Regions from separate parts of the Peribacillus sp. NPDC101480 genome, predicted to be linked through region 2. Evidence: riboswitches for the same ligand, from Rfam matches in the RefSeq annotation. Region 2 holds a riboswitch; the other holds the start of a gene.

Region 1 (9,543 bases), on a different contig from region 2:
CTCTCACTTTTTTCCTCCATATCCTTGTAAAAATGCTCCAATAAATTCAAGTCATTCTGCCAGCGAAGCATTGCTTCCTCTGCCCAGGAATGGTCATCATCCTCGAAACTGGTCCTGATGTATGTATCCAGTCTTGCCAATCCGCTCTTGGGCATGATGAGCGGTGAAAGCGTAAAGGAGTAATCCGGTATTTTGGGGGTGACCTTTATCGGTAAAACCCGATGGTGAAACCTTTCCATGATCTCACCTGAGATTAAATTCAAACCGATCGACATGAAGGTATCCTTTTTACGATCGCATTGATAGGATATTTTCACATTCAGGGTCAGCCAAGGAAACAAAGGATTATTTCCCCCTTTTGATGGAGGGGTATCCTCAAAAAGTCTAGTATATCCTGCCAGCTTTTTGGTAGATTGAATAATCTGGTGAAGGCGAGGGGAGCCAAAATGAATCATTTCTCCCTTTAAATCGGATGGAGCTAGTTCTGGATCGGTAATGAAAGTCATCTGTGCTGGGTTTGGAACGCCGCCTGTTTTTTCTAGATAATGCCAATAAAAGGGTCTGTTCATTAATTCTTTATCCATATCAATCGTCAATTGGACTGTAAGGTGGGTTGGTGCATTATCCAGTATTTCACAATCATTGGCTTTAAAGTAAGTTATTAAAAAATCATGAATTTCCCGTTGCTGCATGAACCTCACCTTCCTTCATTGATTGGGCGAATTGGATTAACGACGAAAAATTATCCATCTTGATTTTCATTTCGCCCTCTGTTTTGGATTCACCGACTACATCAATCAAATATTCTTCAATGTTGTTAATATCCAGTTTGGTTAGAATATCATCCAATTCGCCGATTACTTTCTCGAATAAATTTATTTTTTCATATAGTAACTTTAGAATATGTTCTTCCACTGTATTTTTCGTGGCAAAGTTATAAATCATCACATCTTCTTCCTGACCAAGGCGGTGTATCCGTCCGATTCTCTGTTCGAGCCTCATCGGGTTCCATGGCAGGTCAAAATTAATCAAGTGATGGCAAAACTGAAGGTTTATCCCTTCCCCGCCAGCTTCTGTTGCAATCAATACCTGTATATTTTTTTGGAATAATTCTCGCATCCAGTCTTTCTTTCCGCGCTTAAAACCGCCTCGGAAAGGAACTGAAGAAATTCCATTCTGCTGTAGGTACCATTGTAGATATAGCTGAGTCGCCCGGTATTCGGTAAAGATAATGACTTTATCATCAATTTTCTTGATCAGTTCCAAAGCTTTTTCAGCCTTTGAGTTCTGAACCGTTTCATTCACTTTAGAAAATAAATCATCAAGCTTTGCCAAAAAGTCAGGGGAAGGCTGATCATATTTATTTTTCATATTCTTTAATGTATAAAAGACCGCCTCTCTGCTGCTGCATGCTTCCCTTTGGAGAGTGAGAGCCGAAAAGGCGCTTCCTTTAGAACCATCCGAAATAGGTTTGAATTTGGAAACAGCATCGTACAATGCTTGTTCCGTTGGAGAAAATTCAATGGTGATGGTCTCCACATGCCGTTTTGTCCATTCAATGCCAGTATCGGCCCGCCGGTTTCGAATCATGACAGTGTTGACAAGTTCCTTTAGGTGTTCATCTTCAATAATGTTCCGGCCTTTCCCTTTATACTTTTCTGAAAAAAGTGAGGCATTTCCCAAGTGGCCTGGTTTCAATAACGAAACGAGGTGGAAAATTTCCTCGACTTTATTTTGAATCGGAGTGGCTGTCAGGAGTAAACAAAATTTCTTTTTCAGATTTTGGACGAATTCATAGTTCTTCGTCTTATTATTTTTAAGTTTATGAGCTTCATCAATAATGATGAAGTCGTATTCCTGCTTGAAAATGATATCTCGATGTGGAGCTCGTTTCGCTGTATCAATGGATGAAATGACCACATCACAGGAGTCCCAAACATAGCTTTTTCTCTGAACGACTGCCGGTATATGAAACTTGGTGTTCAATTCAAAAGCCCATTGTGTGACAAGGGAAGCCGGAACAAGGATCAAAACTTTTTTTACAAGGCCCCTAATCATATACTCTTTTAGGATCAATCCAGCTTCAATTGTTTTTCCGAGCCCTACCTCATCAGCTAAAATGGCTTTTCCATTCATCTTTTCCACCACTTGCTTGGCTGCTTCCAATTGATGGGGAAGCGGGGTTAACTGCGGAAGGTGCTTGGGCGCCTGTAAACCTTCAAAATCAGGGATGATAAGATTTTCCTCCATTTGAACCGCGAGCTTATAAAGCTCCCAGTTTCCCCATGGACCGTCATTTTCCATCTTTTGCAGAAACTCGTCATTCCATTCAGAATTAAAGGATATATTGATTTTCATAGAAATAACTCCCTCTTAAATCATATTTTCCTTAATAAAAGGTCAAAACCCGAACATTTCATATGTGAAGTAAGAAAAATATTTCTCTTCAAAAGATATTGCAGAGATAAGTTTCTTAGGGTAGGATATAAGTATATTTAGAAAATTCCAATTTCCCAACGCTACAAAGAATCTTTGTACATCGATTTTGCAGTTCGCGTTTTCTTAGTATGGGCTATAGACTTCTAATTTATCCAAGATTACTGAAGGAGACCAATCAAACGGTTTCTGAGGTTTCAGGAGAATTGGCAGAGAATGCATTCCACGATGCTCAGAGGTTTTACCGATGTTTGGTGGCTTATTCGCTTCCTTTCATTGGTAGACCATTTATATGCGGGTGAAGATAAGGGGAGAGACTACGGATGTAGCGCCGAAGGAGCAAACTTAGCAGTGAATCTCTCAGGCAAAAGAACTCTTATTGGACGCAACTCTGGAGAGCGCCGCCCGTTTTGGGACGGCCACCAAAGGGGAAAACCTATTACATAGGTAAACTTTCAGGTTTCAGGACAGAGAAAAAGCTCAAACGGGCTTTCTCTGTCCTTTTTTGTGCTTTTTTCACATCATGAATCAGGATATATCTGATGCGTAATGACAAGAAGCTTTTGATAATGAAGCCAATTAATTTAAAAAAATCTGAAGGGGGTCATTTTTTGACCGATTTAAAAAGAACACCACTATTTGAGGTTTATCGTGAATACGGAGGTAAAACGATTGATTTTGGCGGCTGGGAACTTCCTGTCCAATTTTCGGGTATAAAGGACGAACATGAAGCCGTACGTACAAAAGCGGGGTTATTCGATGTTTCCCATATGGGTGAAGTCGATGTTAAGGGTCCTGGGAGCCTTTCCTTTTTACAAAAGATGCTGACTAATGATATATCAAAGCTGAAACAGGGCGGTGCCCAATATTCCGCCATGTGTTATGAAAACGGAGGCACGGTTGATGATCTAATCGTGTATAAAAGGTCTGAGGATGACTATCTGCTCGTGGTCAATGCAGCGAACACAGAAAAAGATTTCAATTGGCTGCAAGCTCATTTATCGGAAGATGTCCAAATCAAGAATGTATCTAGTGACTATACACAGCTGGCACTTCAAGGGCCATCTGCAGAGAAGATTTTACAAAAACTATCGGGAAATACTGCTTTAAGTGAAATTGGATTTTTCAAGTTCAAGGAAAATGTCATGATTAACGGTATCTCCACGATGGTATCCCGTACTGGATACACTGGTGAGGATGGCTTTGAGATATATAGTGACAGTGAAAATGGTCCAGCCCTTTGGAAGGCGATTATGGATGCCGGAAACGAAGAGGGAGTTCAGCCGATTGGTTTAGGTGCTCGTGATACCCTGCGTTTTGAAGCGAAACTGCCGTTGTATGGGCAGGAGCTTTCAGCAGACATCACCCCGATAGAAGCCGGGATTGGTTTTGCAGTAAAAGTCGATAAGGAAGTTGATTTTTTCGGGAAAGCCGTTCTTGCTGAGCAAAAGGAGAAAGGAGCTCCTCGCAAGCTTGTGGGAATTGAAATGATAGACCGTGGCATTCCACGTCATGGGTATAAGGTCTACAGCGGTGATAAAGTCATTGGCGAGGTCACGACCGGTACCCAATCACCAACGTTGAAGAAAAACGTGGGTTTGGTACTTATCGATAAGGAATTTTCAGTGCTGGATGCGGAAGTCGAAGTGGAGATCCGTTCCAAACGTTTGAAAGCCGTTATAATACAAACACCTTTTTATAAAAAACCACGTAAATAGAGGGGAATGGTCATTAGATGAAACATCGTTATTTACCCATGACAGAGCAAGATAAACAAGAAATGCTGAAAGCGATAGGGGTATCCACTGCTGAAGAACTTTTCAATGATATCCCTGAGAGCGTTCGTTTTCAAGGAGAATACGATATCAAGCCTGCTAAATCGGAACCAGCATTAATGAAAGAATTATCAAGGCTTGCTGCCAAGAATGCGGATCTTAAAAACTATGCTTCCTTCCTTGGTGCGGGTGTCTATGACCATTATGCACCGGTCATCGTCGATCATGTTCTATCCCGTTCTGAATTTTACACGGCTTATACACCCTATCAGCCTGAAATTTCACAGGGAGAGCTTCAAGCAATCTTTGAATATCAAACGATGATATGTGAATTGACGGGCATGGATGTGGCTAACTCCTCCATGTATGACGGCGGGACAGCGCTGGCTGAAGCAGCCATGCTTGCTTCAGGACAGACACGGCGCAAGAAGATTCTCATTTCAGGAACCGTTCATCCTGAATCAAGAGAAGTCGTGAAGACATATGCGAAAGGGCAACGCGTGGAAGTGATCGAAATTCCTTATAAAGACGGTGTGACGGACTTAGCTGCTTTAAAGGAATTGGCGAATGAGGACATTGCAGGAGTGATCGTGCAATATCCGAACTTTTTTGGCCGGATCGAGCCATTGAAGGAAATGGAAGAAATCATTCATGGCGTCAAATCCATGTTTATCGTTTCCAGTAATCCGCTTGCATTGGGAGCTTTGACATCCCCTGGTGCACTCGGTGCAGATATCGTAACGGGGGATGCCCAGCCATTCGGCATTCCAGCGGCATTCGGTGGACCTCATTGTGGATATTTTGCGGTTACTAATAAACTTGTTCGGAAAGTTCCGGGCCGACTCGTCGGTCAAACCGTGGATGAAAATGGTAAAAGGGGATTTGTACTAACGCTACAAGCTCGTGAACAGCACATTCGCCGTGACAAAGCCACATCCAACATTTGTTCCAATCAAGCTTTGAATGCGTTGGCAGCTTCTGTTGCAATGACCGCCCTTGGGAAAAAGGGTGTCAAGGAAATGGCCGTGCAAAATATTCAAAAAGCGCATTATGCGAAAAAAGCAATTATGGCAGTAGGGGTGGAACTGATATTCGACGGTCCTTCGTTCAATGAATTTATCATTAAACTGCCTGCTTCGTTTTCAGAAATCAATAAAAGCCTTTTTGAAAAAGGGATGATCGGCGGCTTTGATTTAGGGACGGTTTATCCTGAGCTGAAAGACCATATGCTGGTTGCGGTAACTGAACTTAGAACAAAAGAAGAAATTGATGCACTTGCGCAGGAATTGGGGGATCAACATGAATAATCAAGATCAATCACTCATTTTTGAAATCAGTACTTCCGGTCGAATCGGGTACAGTCTGCCAGAAATGGATGTTGCAACTATTCCGCTCGAAGAAATTCTTCCTGCCGACTACATCCGTGAAGAAGAGGCAGAACTGCCTGAGGTGTCCGAACTGGATATCATGCGTCACTATACAGCACTCTCCAAACGGAATCATGGGGTGGATTCGGGTTTTTATCCGCTGGGTTCATGCACGATGAAATATAATCCGAAAATAAATGAAAACGTGGCACGTTTCAACGGCTTTGCCCATATCCATCCATATCAAGATCCGGCTACCGTTCAGGGAGCATTGGGACTCTTATTTGATTTGCAGGAACACTTAACTGAAATCACCGGGATGGACCAAGTGACATTACAGCCTGCAGCAGGTGCACATGGTGAGTGGACAGGGTTGATGATGATTCGCGCTTTTCACGAAGCGAATGGCGATACAGAACGGACGAAAGTGATTGTACCTGATTCTGCACACGGTACGAATCCTGCCTCTGCCACTGTTGCCGGACTTGAAACGATTACAGTGAAATCCGATGAAAATGGATTAGTCGACCTTGAAGATTTAAAGCGTGTTGTTGGACCTGATACGGCGGCCTTGATGCTGACGAACCCCAATACATTGGGATTATTTGAAGAAAACATCTTGGAAATGGCACAACTTGTCCATGATGCAGGTGGGAAGCTTTATTATGACGGAGCCAATCTGAATGCAGTCCTTTCAAAAGCACGCCCGGGTGACATGGGCTTTGATGTGGTTCACTTAAATCTCCATAAAACATTCACGGGTCCGCATGGCGGCGGAGGTCCGGGTTCTGGTCCTGTAGGTGTGAAGTCGGACTTGATTCCTTACCTGCCTAAACCTCTTATAATTAAACAAGGTGAGCAATTCGCTCTTGATTATGATCGTCCGCAATCCATTGGCAGGGTAAAACCTTATTATGGTAATTTCGGGATTAACGTGAGGGCATATACGTACATTCGTTCAATGGGGCCTGATGGCCTTAAAGCCGTCACCGAAAATGCGGTCATCAATGCCAATTATATGATGCGCAAGTTGGAACCTTATTTTGACTTACCATATAATCGTCATTGTAAGCACGAATTCGTATTAAGCGGACGCCGGCAAAAGAAATTGGGGGTTAGGACTCTCGATATAGCCAAAAGATTACTGGATTTCGGGTATCATCCTCCAACCATTTACTTCCCGTTGAACGTGGAGGAAGGAATGATGATAGAACCGACTGAAACCGAGTCAAAAGAAACGCTGGATGCGTTCATCGATGCGATGATCCAGATTGCCAAGGAAGCGGAAGAAACCCCGGAAATCGTTCAGGAAGCTCCGCATACAACCGTTATAAAGCGGCTTGATGAAACTCTTGCTGCAAGAAAACCTGTTCTGCGTTATCAAGCCTAGATTGATAGCTTATACGAAAAAAATCCCTGCCTGCCGGCGGGGATTTTTCATGTTTATGTAAGATTTCATTAAAGTCCAGCAATTAACTTTCTTTTCCTTGAGCTATTGAATTAAAAAGAGCCCATGCGGAGATGGGGTCTTATTTCTTTGCTTTGATTTTCCCGGTCCACATTTTGAAACCGCCCTTTAGGTGAAAAAGCTCCCTGTAGCCCTTTTTGTATAGCATGGCTGCAGCTCTGCCGCTGATGATTTCGCTTTGAGCGTACAAATATACAGGCTTGTCCGGCCTAATTTCGACCAAGCGTGTTTTCATTTGAGTCATAGGGATGTTTCTTGCGCCTAAGATATGGCCATTATCGAAATCATTCGGTTCCCGCACATCGATTAGCTGCACTTTTCTGTAGTTAGCGATAAATTCGTCCTGTGTTAGTGTTTTAACGATTTTACGCTGGCGGTACCAATTAAAAAGTGAATACGCAATAACCACTCCTAAGATGATGAGCAGTGTATATAATATTTCCAAACATAAAAACTCCCTTCTACCTTAACGAATACAGACAATCTTTATTATATAATTGCTTTAACCAATAATCAAAAAGAATTTTCATCAAATTCTTCATGGACTTGATGGTACTTTCTTTTTTAGAGTGTTAAAGTCTGTTAAACTACTACATGTGAGTTTTTTGTGGGGTATTGAAAAACAGTCTATCGAAACGAGGGGTAAGGATGGCTAAAGATAAATGGGGTTTTATAGATTCGGGGTATTGTTCACCGGCTTTTAATATGGCACTGGACGAAGCTCTGTTAAACTGGCAAAGCAAAGGGGAAATTCCGCCAATCATACGCTTTTACGGCTGGGATCCAGCTACATTGTCGATTGGTTATTTTCAAAAGGCGGAAGCGGAAATTGATATCGAAGAGGTCAAAAGGCAGGGCCTTGGTTTTGTACGCAGGCCAACAGGAGGACGAGCGGTACTGCACGAGCATGAATTGACTTATAGCGTAATCGTTCCAGAATCCTATCCGGGAATGCCGACTACCGTTACTGAAGCATATCGTGTCATTTCTGAAGGAATATTAATGGGATTCAGGAATCTGGGATTGGATGCTTATTTTGCCGTGCCTCGAACCGATCAGGAAAAAGCGGCTTTAAAATCGCCCAGGTCTTCGGTTTGCTTTGATGCTCCAAGCTGGTATGAACTGGTCGTTGAGGGCAGGAAGGTCGCTGGCAGCGCTCAAACCAGGCAAAAAGGCGTCATCCTTCAGCACGGATCCATTTTGCTTGAACTTGATGATGATAAGCTTTTTAGCGTATTTAAATTCTCAAATGACAGGGTTAAAGAGAGAATGCAAAAAAACCTAAAAAACAAAGCTGTGGCCATAAATGATATTGCAGGGAGAAAGATTACCATCCCTGAAGCGAAAGAAGCTTTTGAAAAAGGTTTTGCCGAAGGACTTTCGGTCGATTTAGAGCCATACGTCCTCACCGAAAAGCAATTGCTGGAAGTGAAGTCCATTGCAGAAAGCAAATATGAAAGCGATGATTGGAATTTCATGAGATAGAGGAAGCATAATTAGAGTGGATAATAAAAAAGTTTTTTCAGATTTGTTTGACCAAATAACGCATCCCTTGCAGGGATAAGCCCTAAAAGGGATGGGGAAAAAGCAAGGTCCAAATTAATTGAAATCTGATGAAAAATTATTGTAAATCGACATTTTCCTCCCTTTTGCTAACTATATTAATTGATTTATCGTTTGACAAAATTAAAAGTTATTCAAAACAAACACAATATATAGTAGTTGAAATATTTAATGCGACACTATATGTTGATTTTTGAGTTTCGCTATGATAAATTTAGGGTACTTGTTAAGCGAAACGGACATGTAAGGTTACATAAGGATTTTTGCGGCAGCAAGAACGGATCTTGAAACATATAAAGGAGAGGGAATTATGTCGGTTGTAATAAAAGAAGCTTTAAAGGTTGATCTAGAAAGGTTGAATAAGGATATTTCTTTATTTCCCCAGGTTCACCCTGTAACTGCTGATATGAAAATGGCGCATAAGGGAGTGTCCCGTCTAGTCATGCTTGACCGCTATTCTTTTAAGGATACTGAAAAAATCACACTCTCGGCAGGCGATTTCGTCGTGTTGACGATTAAGGAAGATCCGAAATTCCCGGCAAGGGGTCTCGGTTACATCGTTGAAATAGATTGGGAAACCAAAAAAGCGAAGGTTTTGGTGGATGAAGAGTTCCGTGGCGTTCTGGATAACCCGGAAGAAATGGAGACGGGAATTGTAAACCGTCCTTTGGATATTATCGAAAAGCCGCTTGAAATATACTATGAACAAATTGCGAAACGTAATGCAACGGGATTGGCATCAGTGGAAACCACGGAAGAAAAAAGAACGGAATGGTTCAATAAATTCTATGAAGAATTAAAGAACCTTAATTTCGTCCCGGCAGGACGAGTATTATATGGTGCAGGTTCCAATACGGATGTTACTTATTTCAACTGTTATGTAATGCCATTCGTACCGGATTCACGTGAAGGTATTTCAGAACATAGGAAACAA
Region 2 (9,543 bases):
GAGATGAACCATGATACGCTAAGTCCCTGATCTGGGAACTTAAGAAAACCAGGCTTGGCCGCATCAATCGCTTCAAACATCGGCTGAAATCCGCCAAAGTAATGAATCGGCAGATAAATCCCCAAAAATCCTATTATGGCGACCATCATTATATCTTTAATGACCGCTGTCCAAACTGAACCGTGTATACCGGAGATCATCACATAAATGGTAAGGCTGATCGCCCCCATCCAAACTGCCTCAGACATAGAGATGGCACCATAAGATGCTTCTGAGACAATGATCCCCAATCCTTTCAGCTGCACGACGATCACTGGAATCATCGACACCACACCGACAAGCGCAGCCAAAATTCCTAAACCGGGACTCTTATATTTGCTTACAAAGAAATCGGATTGAGACATCAGTTTATTTTCCTTGGCATATCTCCATATTTCCGGTAGGAGCCAATAGGATAATACGTAAGATAAAGTAATGTAAATTAGAACGTATAGAGCGGGTGCGCCCTTGCCATAAGCCCAGCCGCTGCCGCCAAGAAAGGAGAAGGTCGTATAGATTTCCCCAGCCATCAGCAGAAAGACGAATATCGCACCAAAACCGCGTCCGCCAACCGTCCATTGTTCCAAGTCCATATCTTTTCCTTTTGAAGAGCGTATGCCTAAAAATATCGATAGAAGTAAAAATGCTAAAATGATTAAGAGAGCAATATTCATTCCTGGTCACCTTCCCGATTCCTGGGATCCAGCTTATACATGATGCCCAGTATGGCAGAGGTAAGGACCACCCACATAGCCATCCAGAACATATTGAAAGGCATCCCTAATACATATGGTTCTATTTTATTAACAAAAGGCAGAAATCCTAGTATGCCTATAAAAGGAACTAGAGTAAGAATATATATAATCTTCATAAACAAACCCCTCCGTTTTAATAAAGTGAAACGCCCACCAATGGGGTTTATTCTTCAATGCCACTGATGGATGGGTGAACCAAACCGGGATGAAAAATTCATACATGACGGAAAAGTTCCGATAATATATATTAGCTTACACTATTTTGATATAAAATTTAATGCAGTTGCCTGATATATTTGAGCAACTGTGCGCAGACAGCCGAACAATGATATGTTCATAAAACAGATAAAGCCTTGAATTCATAGTGAGTTCAAGGCTTTATTTCCTTTAGCTATATTTTTTCCGAGAATTATATAGTATTACCAAAAGTATGAACCAGATTGGGGTCAAGAGCAGTGATAGTCGTGTAGCTTCAGCGAATAGCATAACAATAAGGATGAACAGGAATAATCCTAATATGGCGTAATTGACAAAGGGTGTAAAAGGAGCCTTGAAAGTCGATTTCGCTCTTAGGTCAGGCCTTGTTTTCGAATATTTGATATGGGAAATCAAGATAATGCTCCATACCCATATGAAACAGATGGCACTGATGGTCGTCACGACGGTAAATGCCTGTTCAGGTATCAGTTTGCTTAATAAAGCCCCTATTGATACAACGATTGTGGATGTTAATAAGGCATTGCTCGGAACAGCCTGTTTATTTAATTTTTCCAGTTTAGCAGGGGCTTCGCCATTCCTGCTTAACGTATAAAGTATTCGGCTCGTTGAAAATAAACCGCTGTTGCATGCAGAAGCAGCGGATGTCAAAACGACGAAGTTGATGATCCCTGCAGCGACAGGAATGCCGATTAACGCAAAGACCTCTACAAATGGGCTGCTCGTGGCATCCAGTTGTGTCCATGGGTTGACGCAGAGAATGACGAATAGTGCACCAACATAGAAAAGTAAAATCCGGACAGGGATTTTATTGATGGCAGATGGAATGTTCTTTCTCGGGTTTGCCGTTTCTGCTGCGGAAACCCCGACCAATTCGACACCGACAAATGAGAAGACGACCAGCTGTAAAGATAATAGGAATCCAGAAATGCCATTAGGGAACATGCCCCCATGATTCCATAGGTTCGTTAGGGAAACCGTTCCGCTATTGGTATTGAAGCCGATGATCAAAAGGATGATCCCCACGACGATCAAGGCGATGATCGTGATTACTTTAATGATGGCAAACCAGAATTCCAATTCACCAAATAACTTAACGGTCAAAAGGTTCAATCCTAACAGAATGACTAGGCATATTAGAGCCGGAATCCATTGAGGGATATCGAACCAATATTGCATATAGACGCCGACAGCTATGATATCGGCCATTGCGGTCATGATCCAACAGAACCAATATGTCCACCCTGTCACGAAGCCGGCCCATGGACCGACATATTCGGTTGCAAATTCAGTGAATGATGTATACCCTGCATTGGATAAGAGCAATTCCCCTAGTGCCCTCATCACAAAAAACAAGGCAATCCCTATTATCAGATAGGAAAATAAAATGGAAGGTCCTGCTAATTGTATGGCTTTTCCGGAACCTAAAAATAATCCGGTGCCAATGGTTCCTCCTATTGCGATCAGTTGTACATGTCTATTTTTTAAATCTCTTTTTAATTCTTGTTTTGCCAATTCTTACTCCCCCGTCTTTTTATAGTCTTGGTAGTGAATGAATTTATCTGAATGGTCTTGGAGAGAGGGACTGATTTTTTCGTCCAGCTTGCCTTTCCCATTGGTTTTAAAGCTGTTGTTTTTAGTCCAACCACAAAATGGACAATAAAAAAAGAGATTGGATAATACCAATCTCTTAAAGGGTTCAGAATAACAATTTTATCATTCGTTACTCTTCTGTCCTTTTGCCTGAGATTGTGAATCCTTCGGCGCTGCAACTTGTACAGTCTCTCCAGAAGCTGCTCCTGCTATAGTGTCATCCATAGCATTCATCGCTTGCTTGTATGCGGTTGTGAATAAATGTTGTCAGTGATAATCTACCACTGCTGAATCATTCATTATGCTTATAAAATAATATTGGAATTCTATCATCTATTTTTCGGAAGGTCAACAAGTTTTTTTTGAAGTGAAAACGGCAATAGCTGTAGTTTTATAGTGGTCTTAATTTTTATTAAGGTACTTGAAAAATTTGTTTTTTGGATGATCACTATTATGAAATATTGAACATCATTTTTTTGAAATGATATTTTTAGATAAGGGAAATTGCCAAGATATATTTGGTAACTGTTTATTTCAAAAATACAATTGTATTTTTACAGAATATTTACTATTATAAGATAAGAAAACATAATTGAAGTGTTATTGATATTTTTTTCGATAAAGCATTTCTAACCGCAATAATTAATAGAGAGTCGTTCGTGTTAAGGATGGAAAAGCATTACCGATATTGCATCTGGGGGAGTTAAACATGTCGAACAAGGAATTAAAGAGAGGGCTGGAAGCACGTCACATTCAAATGATAGCTTTGGGCGGAACCATCGGTGTCGGGTTATTCATGGGATCGGCGAGCACGATCAAATGGACCGGGCCCTCTGTAATGCTTGCTTATGCCATCGCAGGTATTTTTATATTTTTCATCATGCGTTCCATGGGTGAGATGCTCTATTTAGAACCGACTACAGGTTCTTTTGCAACCTTTGCGAGCAGCTATATACATCCTTTGGCAGGTTATATGACTGCTTGGAGCAATTGGTTTCAATGGGTAATCGTCGGAATGTCCGAAATCATCGCGGTTGGGTTGTATATGCAATATTGGTTCCCGGATTTACCGGCTTGGATACCAGGTGTGGTCGCCATGATCATCTTGGGGGCGGCCAACCTCATTTCAGTTAAATCCTTCGGGGAATTTGAATTCTGGTTTGCACTTATAAAAATCATAACGATCATATTGATGATCGTTGCCGGCCTAGGCCTTATCTTCTTTGGAATAGGGAATGGCGGGGATGCGATTGGATTATCGAATCTATGGGAAAATGGCGGCTTCTTTACGGGAGGCTGGACAGGATTCTTCTTTGCGCTTTCCCTTGTCGTGGCATCCTATCAAGGCGTTGAGCTTATCGGCATCACAGCCGGAGAAGCGAAAGATCCAAGGAAGACCGTAACAAAAGCTATCCAATCAATCATATGGCGTATATTAATTTTCTATATTGGTGCCATATTTGTCATCGTGACAGTCTTCCCTTGGGATCAACTGGATGACTTAGGAAGCCCATTCGTTTCAACCTTTGCTAAAATAGGTATCACAGCAGCAGCAGGAATCATCAACTTTGTCGTAATCACAGCGGCAATGTCTGGATGCAACAGTGGGATTTTCAGTGCAGGGCGTATGCTTTACACACTTGCATTGAATGGCCAAGCTCCAAAAGTCTTTGCTAAAGTATCTAAAAATGGAGTGCCGGCATATTGTACGATCGCTGTACTATTAGGATTGGGCATCGGGGTTATCCTGAATTACCTTGCACCGCCGCAATTATTCCTTTATGTGTACAGTGCGAGTGTATTACCCGGGATGATTCCATGGTTTGTCTTACTTATCAGTGAGCTTAAATTCAGAAAGGTAAATGCCGCTGAAATGGAGAAACATCCGTTCAAGATGCCTTTGGCCCCTTACAGTAACTATGCGACAATTGCCTTCTTACTGATGGTGTTGGTCGGTATGTGGATCAATCCTAGTACCCGGATTTCCTTGGTTGTCGGGATCGTTTTCCTAGCCTTGGTCGTAGCAAGTTATTACATGCTGAAAATGGATAAACGAACACCATTGGATGTTAAATCCGATGATGAAATTTCTGGATAAGAAACTCTATCGGAAAGCCCTTCTCTTAATTCGAGAAGGGCTTTTTTGTCTTTGGTGATTGTTGGAATTCAGGAGTAAAATGGCGAAATTCACGAGTAAAACGGCAAAACTTACGAGTAAAGTGGTGGAATTCACGAGTAAAATGGCGAAACTCACGAGTAAATCAGCGAATCTCACGAGTAAAGCTAATTAGTCCCCGTAACAAGGGATGCCAGCAGTGGGACGCTTATGGAATGTGTCTTCCTGACAGACTTTTTCATAGGATGTAACATCATCTTTACCCGAGGGAGGGGGTATATTTTGGAAAGAACAAAGCTTACCGGGCGGGTCGTTACACCTAATGATGCTGAGTATGAGCAGGCCAGGATAAATAATAACTTAAGTTTTTCTAAATTTCCAAAGGTCATTGTGTTTTGTCAGAATTCCAATGATGTATTGAATTCATTGAAGTGGGCCCGGGAAAATCATACACCTTTCCGGGTTAGGAGCGGCAGGCATAGTTATGAAAATTTTTCATTAGTGAATGGCGGTCTAATCATTGATATAAGTGAAATGTACAATATCAAGGTCAACCGTGAAAAAATGATTGCAAAAATCGAAGCCGGAGCTGATTTAGGTCAAGTATATAATACGCTATGGAAGTATGGCACGACGCTTCCGGCTGGAACCGAAAGCGGTGTTGGTCTTGTAGGCCTTACGCTCGGCGGTGGAATAGGCATGTTATCGAGACGCTTTGGACTTACTTGTGACAATTTGCTTGAAATAGAAATGGTAAGGGCGTGCGGAAAGAGGGGCGCCAAACTTATTAAAGCAAATAGGAAAATTAATAGTGATTTATTTTGGGCATGCTGCGGGGGTGGAGGGGGAAACTTTGGCATAGTCACTTCTCTTACCTTTCGGGTACACCCCGTATCAAGGGTATCGATTTTCTCCGTCACATGGGGATGGGAAGATTTTGAAGCGGTGTTTGAAGCCTGGCAGGATTGGGCCCCTCAAGTTGAAGAGTGTTTAACTTCAGAAATCGAATTCAAGTCAAAGGAAGTAAACCAAATTATCGCTCAAGGTGAATTTGTTGGGCCATCATATAGGTTGCAGCAGCTTCTAAAGCCTTTGACGAGAGCGGGTTTTCCAACAAATACCATGATAAAGGAAGTCCCGTACATTGATGCTGTGCAATTCTTTAATGATCCAAGTGGAAATCGACCGGCCCATCGCAAGCGGTCGGGGTCCTTCATTGAAAAACCTTTTCAACGGCAAGCAATCTTGACGATGAAGCATTTTCTGGAAAACGCTCCAAATGAAAATGCAGCCATTTGGCACCAATCCCTAGGAGGGGCAGTTGGCCGTGTGTCCCCAAATGAAACGGCTTTTTATTATCGGGATGCCATCATCGCCCAGGAGTATCTGGCTACATGGACGAATCCAGAAGAAGAGCGGCAAAACATCCAGTGGATCAAAGAACTTAAATGCGCATTGTCACCATATACTACAGGTGACTACGTGAATTGGCCGGATATCCTCATCGAAGATTGGCCAACTGCGTACTATGGAGAAAATTTCAAGCGGCTTCGGGAAGTTAAAACGAGATATGATCCATGCAATACGTTTAAATTCCCTCAAAGTATACCGCCTTTTAAGAAGTGGGTCTGAAAAAGCTTGGATGAACCAAAAACATTCGTTATTAAAAGGCCTATTCCTCAATTGGGATAGGCCTCTTTTATTTTCATTTTATCATTCTGCTTGCTGAGCTTGAACTGCACTGTAAACCTGATTTACGGAAGACTGGGCTTGTGCGATTTCTTGAGCTGCTTGTTTAATGGCTTCTTGTGCCAAAGTTGGATCAGAGGAAGATTTTTCAATTGCTTGTGAAAGTAAGGTTTGTGTTAGGGTAACGTTTGCCTTTGCTTGGTTTAATTGATTGATATCAATTTGTTGTTGAGGCATGTAGCTTCTCTCCTTATGTCATTATTGGAATTACTCCATTAGGATGACCTTTCTTTTCTTTTTTATAAGGAGAAAAAATATATGACGCAGACAGGATGGGCAGCTTGGGGAAATTTTGAAACAAGCAAAAAAGCCATTTAAATAAACGATGCCAAATTTATGGACAATACAAATTCATGAAAAAGGTACACCCTTAGGATTGAAAACGGGCAGAAAGAGAATGAATTTATTAGTTTTATTTAATATACGTTCCTAATATCATGTTGTATGAGATCGCAATAAAGATATCGTGACTTGTTGGTTGTTAGTTAATTAAATTACACTTTACTTATTGGTTTTATAAGATTAAAATCGGAGAAAGAATTATTATAAGATATGAGCTGATTGGACAACCAAAAGCTCCTGAACGCGATAAGCGAACAGGAGCTTTTTGCGTTCATTTTGGTAAAAGGAGTTGGCAAGATGAATATTGATCATATTGAGGCATTTATGTATGTTGTTCACCTTAATAGTTTTCATAAAGCCGCAGAGGCAATGTTTTTATCACAACCGACGGTTTCGGCAAGAATTAAGACGCTTGAGAGTGAACTCGATTCAGTACTATTTGAGAGGCAAGGGAGAGGGATAATTTTAACCGAAAAAGGGAAAGCCTTCATTCCATTTGCGGATCAAATTATTCGGACCTTTCACCAGGGGAAAAAGCAGTTAAAAACAGGAAGCGAACTGGAGGAAATAACGATAGGGGCTAATATCATTACATCGCAATACTTTATTCCATATGCTCTTCCTCTATGGAAAAAGGAAAACCCCAATTTACGCTTTAAATTTATTTCAGCAACAAATGATGTATTAGTGGAAAAATTGCTTCAGAAACAGGTTGATATAGCATTTATGAAGGATGTTACACATAGTGGTTTGCAAAATTACAAGACCCTTGATAATTCGATTCGTTTAGTCGTGTATCCAGGACATCCATTTCAACTTCAAACTGAGCTAACAGTACAGGAATTAGCAATGGAGCCGTTGGTATTTTTTGAGTGTGGTGCATTTGACTGGAACCACGTTCATAAAATTTTTGAAGTATCTAATGTAGAGCCGCGCATTGAGTTTCAGGTTGATCACCTGGAAGTGGCGAAGTCGCTAATTCTTAGCAGAAGCTGTATCGGATTTTTACCGTACTTATGTATTAAAAAAGAGTTGGAACAGGGCACTCTGGTTGAAGTGGATGTGTCACATTTAATCAAGATAAAGCAGCATATCTATCTAACGCATTTAAATCACGGGTTGGAATCACCCTTACTATGGAAAGACATTCTTTTATCAATTCGGAAATTTGAGAAAAACCATCAGCAATTACAGATACAATCGAATTGATAGATATTTTCTATCAATACAATATTTTTTTCTATTAGTAAAACTATTGCCATTAGCATGTTTTAGGTGATAGGATATGTCAAAATATAATTATTCGCATAAGTAAACTTTGAATTAAAACGGAGGAGAGAATATGAGTTATAAGCTTGGCATTTTAGACCAGAGCCCGATATTTCCAGGAGCTTCAGCATTTGATGCACTACAGCAAACCATTAATCTGGCTAGACATGCAGAAGAGTGGGGTTATACTCGTTTCTGGGTATCGGAACATCATCATGCCGAACAGTTAGCGGGGTCCTCCCCGGAAGTATTGATTTCTTATTTATTAGCCCAAACAAAATCGATTCGGGTAGGGTCCGGAGGTGTTATGCTTCAGCATTATAGTCCATATAAAGTGGCGGAAAACTTTCACGTGTTATCAAATCTTTCGCCAGGCAGGGTAGACCTTGGCATCGGAAAGGCACCAGGTGGTCTCCCCTTATCAACGAAGGCACTACAGTTTGGAACTGTGAATGATGGAAAAGATTTCGAAGAGCGGCTATCTTTCTTGCAAGAAATAATCGAAAATTCAGTTAATGAAACTCACCCGCTTGCAGGCATTCAAGCGACACCACTCCCTTCAAAAAAGCCAAAGATGTTTCTGCTTGGTGCAAGTGCTGACAGTGCCAGGCTAGCAGCCGATATTGGTATAGCTTATGTATTTGCCCGATTTATCAATAGTAATGAGACTGTACTCGAAGATGCTTCACGCATTTACCAAAGTAACTTTCCAACTGGGAGCTTTAAGGTATCGGTTTCAGTGATTGCTGCTCCTTCACAACAAGAAGCAGAACAGTTAACAGGTGATCAGAAGATTGTGAAAGTACATCTTAAAAGCGGTCGTTCTGTTACGGTCCAAACACTGGTGCAAGCAGAGTTATTTGGGAAACAATCTGGGGAGTCTTACGAAATTGAAGAACAGGATTCCAATATTATTGCCGGAACTCCCTCATATGTAAAAGAGGTATTAACAAATTTACATGAAAAATATGGGGTAGATGAGTTCATCCTACATTCGCCGATTTTAAAGGAAGCAGAAAGGTTAAGATCTTTCCGATTGTTGAGTCCACTTCAATTAGCCTTATCTGAACAGAAACACGTTACGAGCCAAAATTAAAAAGTCTTCAATAAATAGGCAAGATGCTAGATATCAGCAAAGCTAAATACCGATTAATTAAAGGAGGAGTATCTATGTCTGAGCAGAGAAAGTTGAAATTTGGAGCGCTTATTCACGGAGTTGGAGGGAGTATATCTGGTTGGAGACATCCTGATATTCAGGCAGATGCCAGTGTTAGTCTTGAATTTTATAAGGAGCAGGCCCAGAAGGCTGAAGAGGGAATGTTCGATTTACTTTTCATTGCTGACGGATTGTTTATCAATGAGAAGTCAATTCCGCATTTTTTAAATCGTTTTGAACCACTTACCATTTTATCCGCACTCGCTGCTTTCACATCAAGAATAGGGCTAGTCGGAACAGTTTCCACC

Evidence for each region. A riboswitch is a leader RNA that binds a small molecule or an ion and turns the genes downstream of it on or off. The one in region 2 is predicted to bind glycine.
Region 1: it holds a riboswitch for glycine, as region 2 does, so the genes downstream of both, gcvT (glycine cleavage system aminomethyltransferase GcvT) here and ACQKMF_RS20400 (amino acid permease) in region 2, are expected to answer to the same signal.

Annotation. Positions count from the first base shown of each region.
Region 1 is NZ_JBNNSB010000001.1:1,012,440-1,021,982, forward strand. Features, by position in the region: gene ACQKMF_RS05065 (YqhG family protein) at 1-692, opposite strand, end outside; gene ACQKMF_RS05070 (DEAD/DEAH box helicase) at 670-2,358, opposite strand; glycine riboswitch at 2,735-2,822, shown strand; glycine riboswitch at 2,826-2,909, shown strand; gene gcvT (glycine cleavage system aminomethyltransferase GcvT) at 3,048-4,154, shown strand; gene gcvPA (aminomethyl-transferring glycine dehydrogenase subunit GcvPA) at 4,172-5,518, shown strand; gene gcvPB (aminomethyl-transferring glycine dehydrogenase subunit GcvPB) at 5,511-6,968, shown strand; gene ACQKMF_RS05090 (rhodanese-like domain-containing protein) at 7,108-7,491, opposite strand; gene ACQKMF_RS05095 (lipoate--protein ligase family protein) at 7,695-8,531, shown strand; gene ACQKMF_RS05100 (vitamin B12-dependent ribonucleotide reductase) at 8,920-9,543, shown strand, end outside.
Region 2 is NZ_JBNNSB010000006.1:243,992-253,534, forward strand. Features, by position in the region: gene ACQKMF_RS20390 (sodium:solute symporter family protein) at 1-713, opposite strand, end outside; gene ACQKMF_RS20395 (DUF3311 domain-containing protein) at 710-910, opposite strand; gene ACQKMF_RS20400 (amino acid permease) at 1,182-2,525, opposite strand; glycine riboswitch at 2,732-2,810, opposite strand; gene ACQKMF_RS20405 (amino acid permease) at 3,313-4,701, shown strand; gene ACQKMF_RS20410 (FAD-binding oxidoreductase) at 5,002-6,351, shown strand; gene ACQKMF_RS20415 (hypothetical protein) at 6,433-6,645, opposite strand; gene ACQKMF_RS20420 (LysR family transcriptional regulator) at 7,108-8,019, shown strand; gene ACQKMF_RS20425 (LLM class flavin-dependent oxidoreductase) at 8,153-9,175, shown strand; gene ACQKMF_RS20430 (LLM class flavin-dependent oxidoreductase) at 9,250-9,543, shown strand, end outside.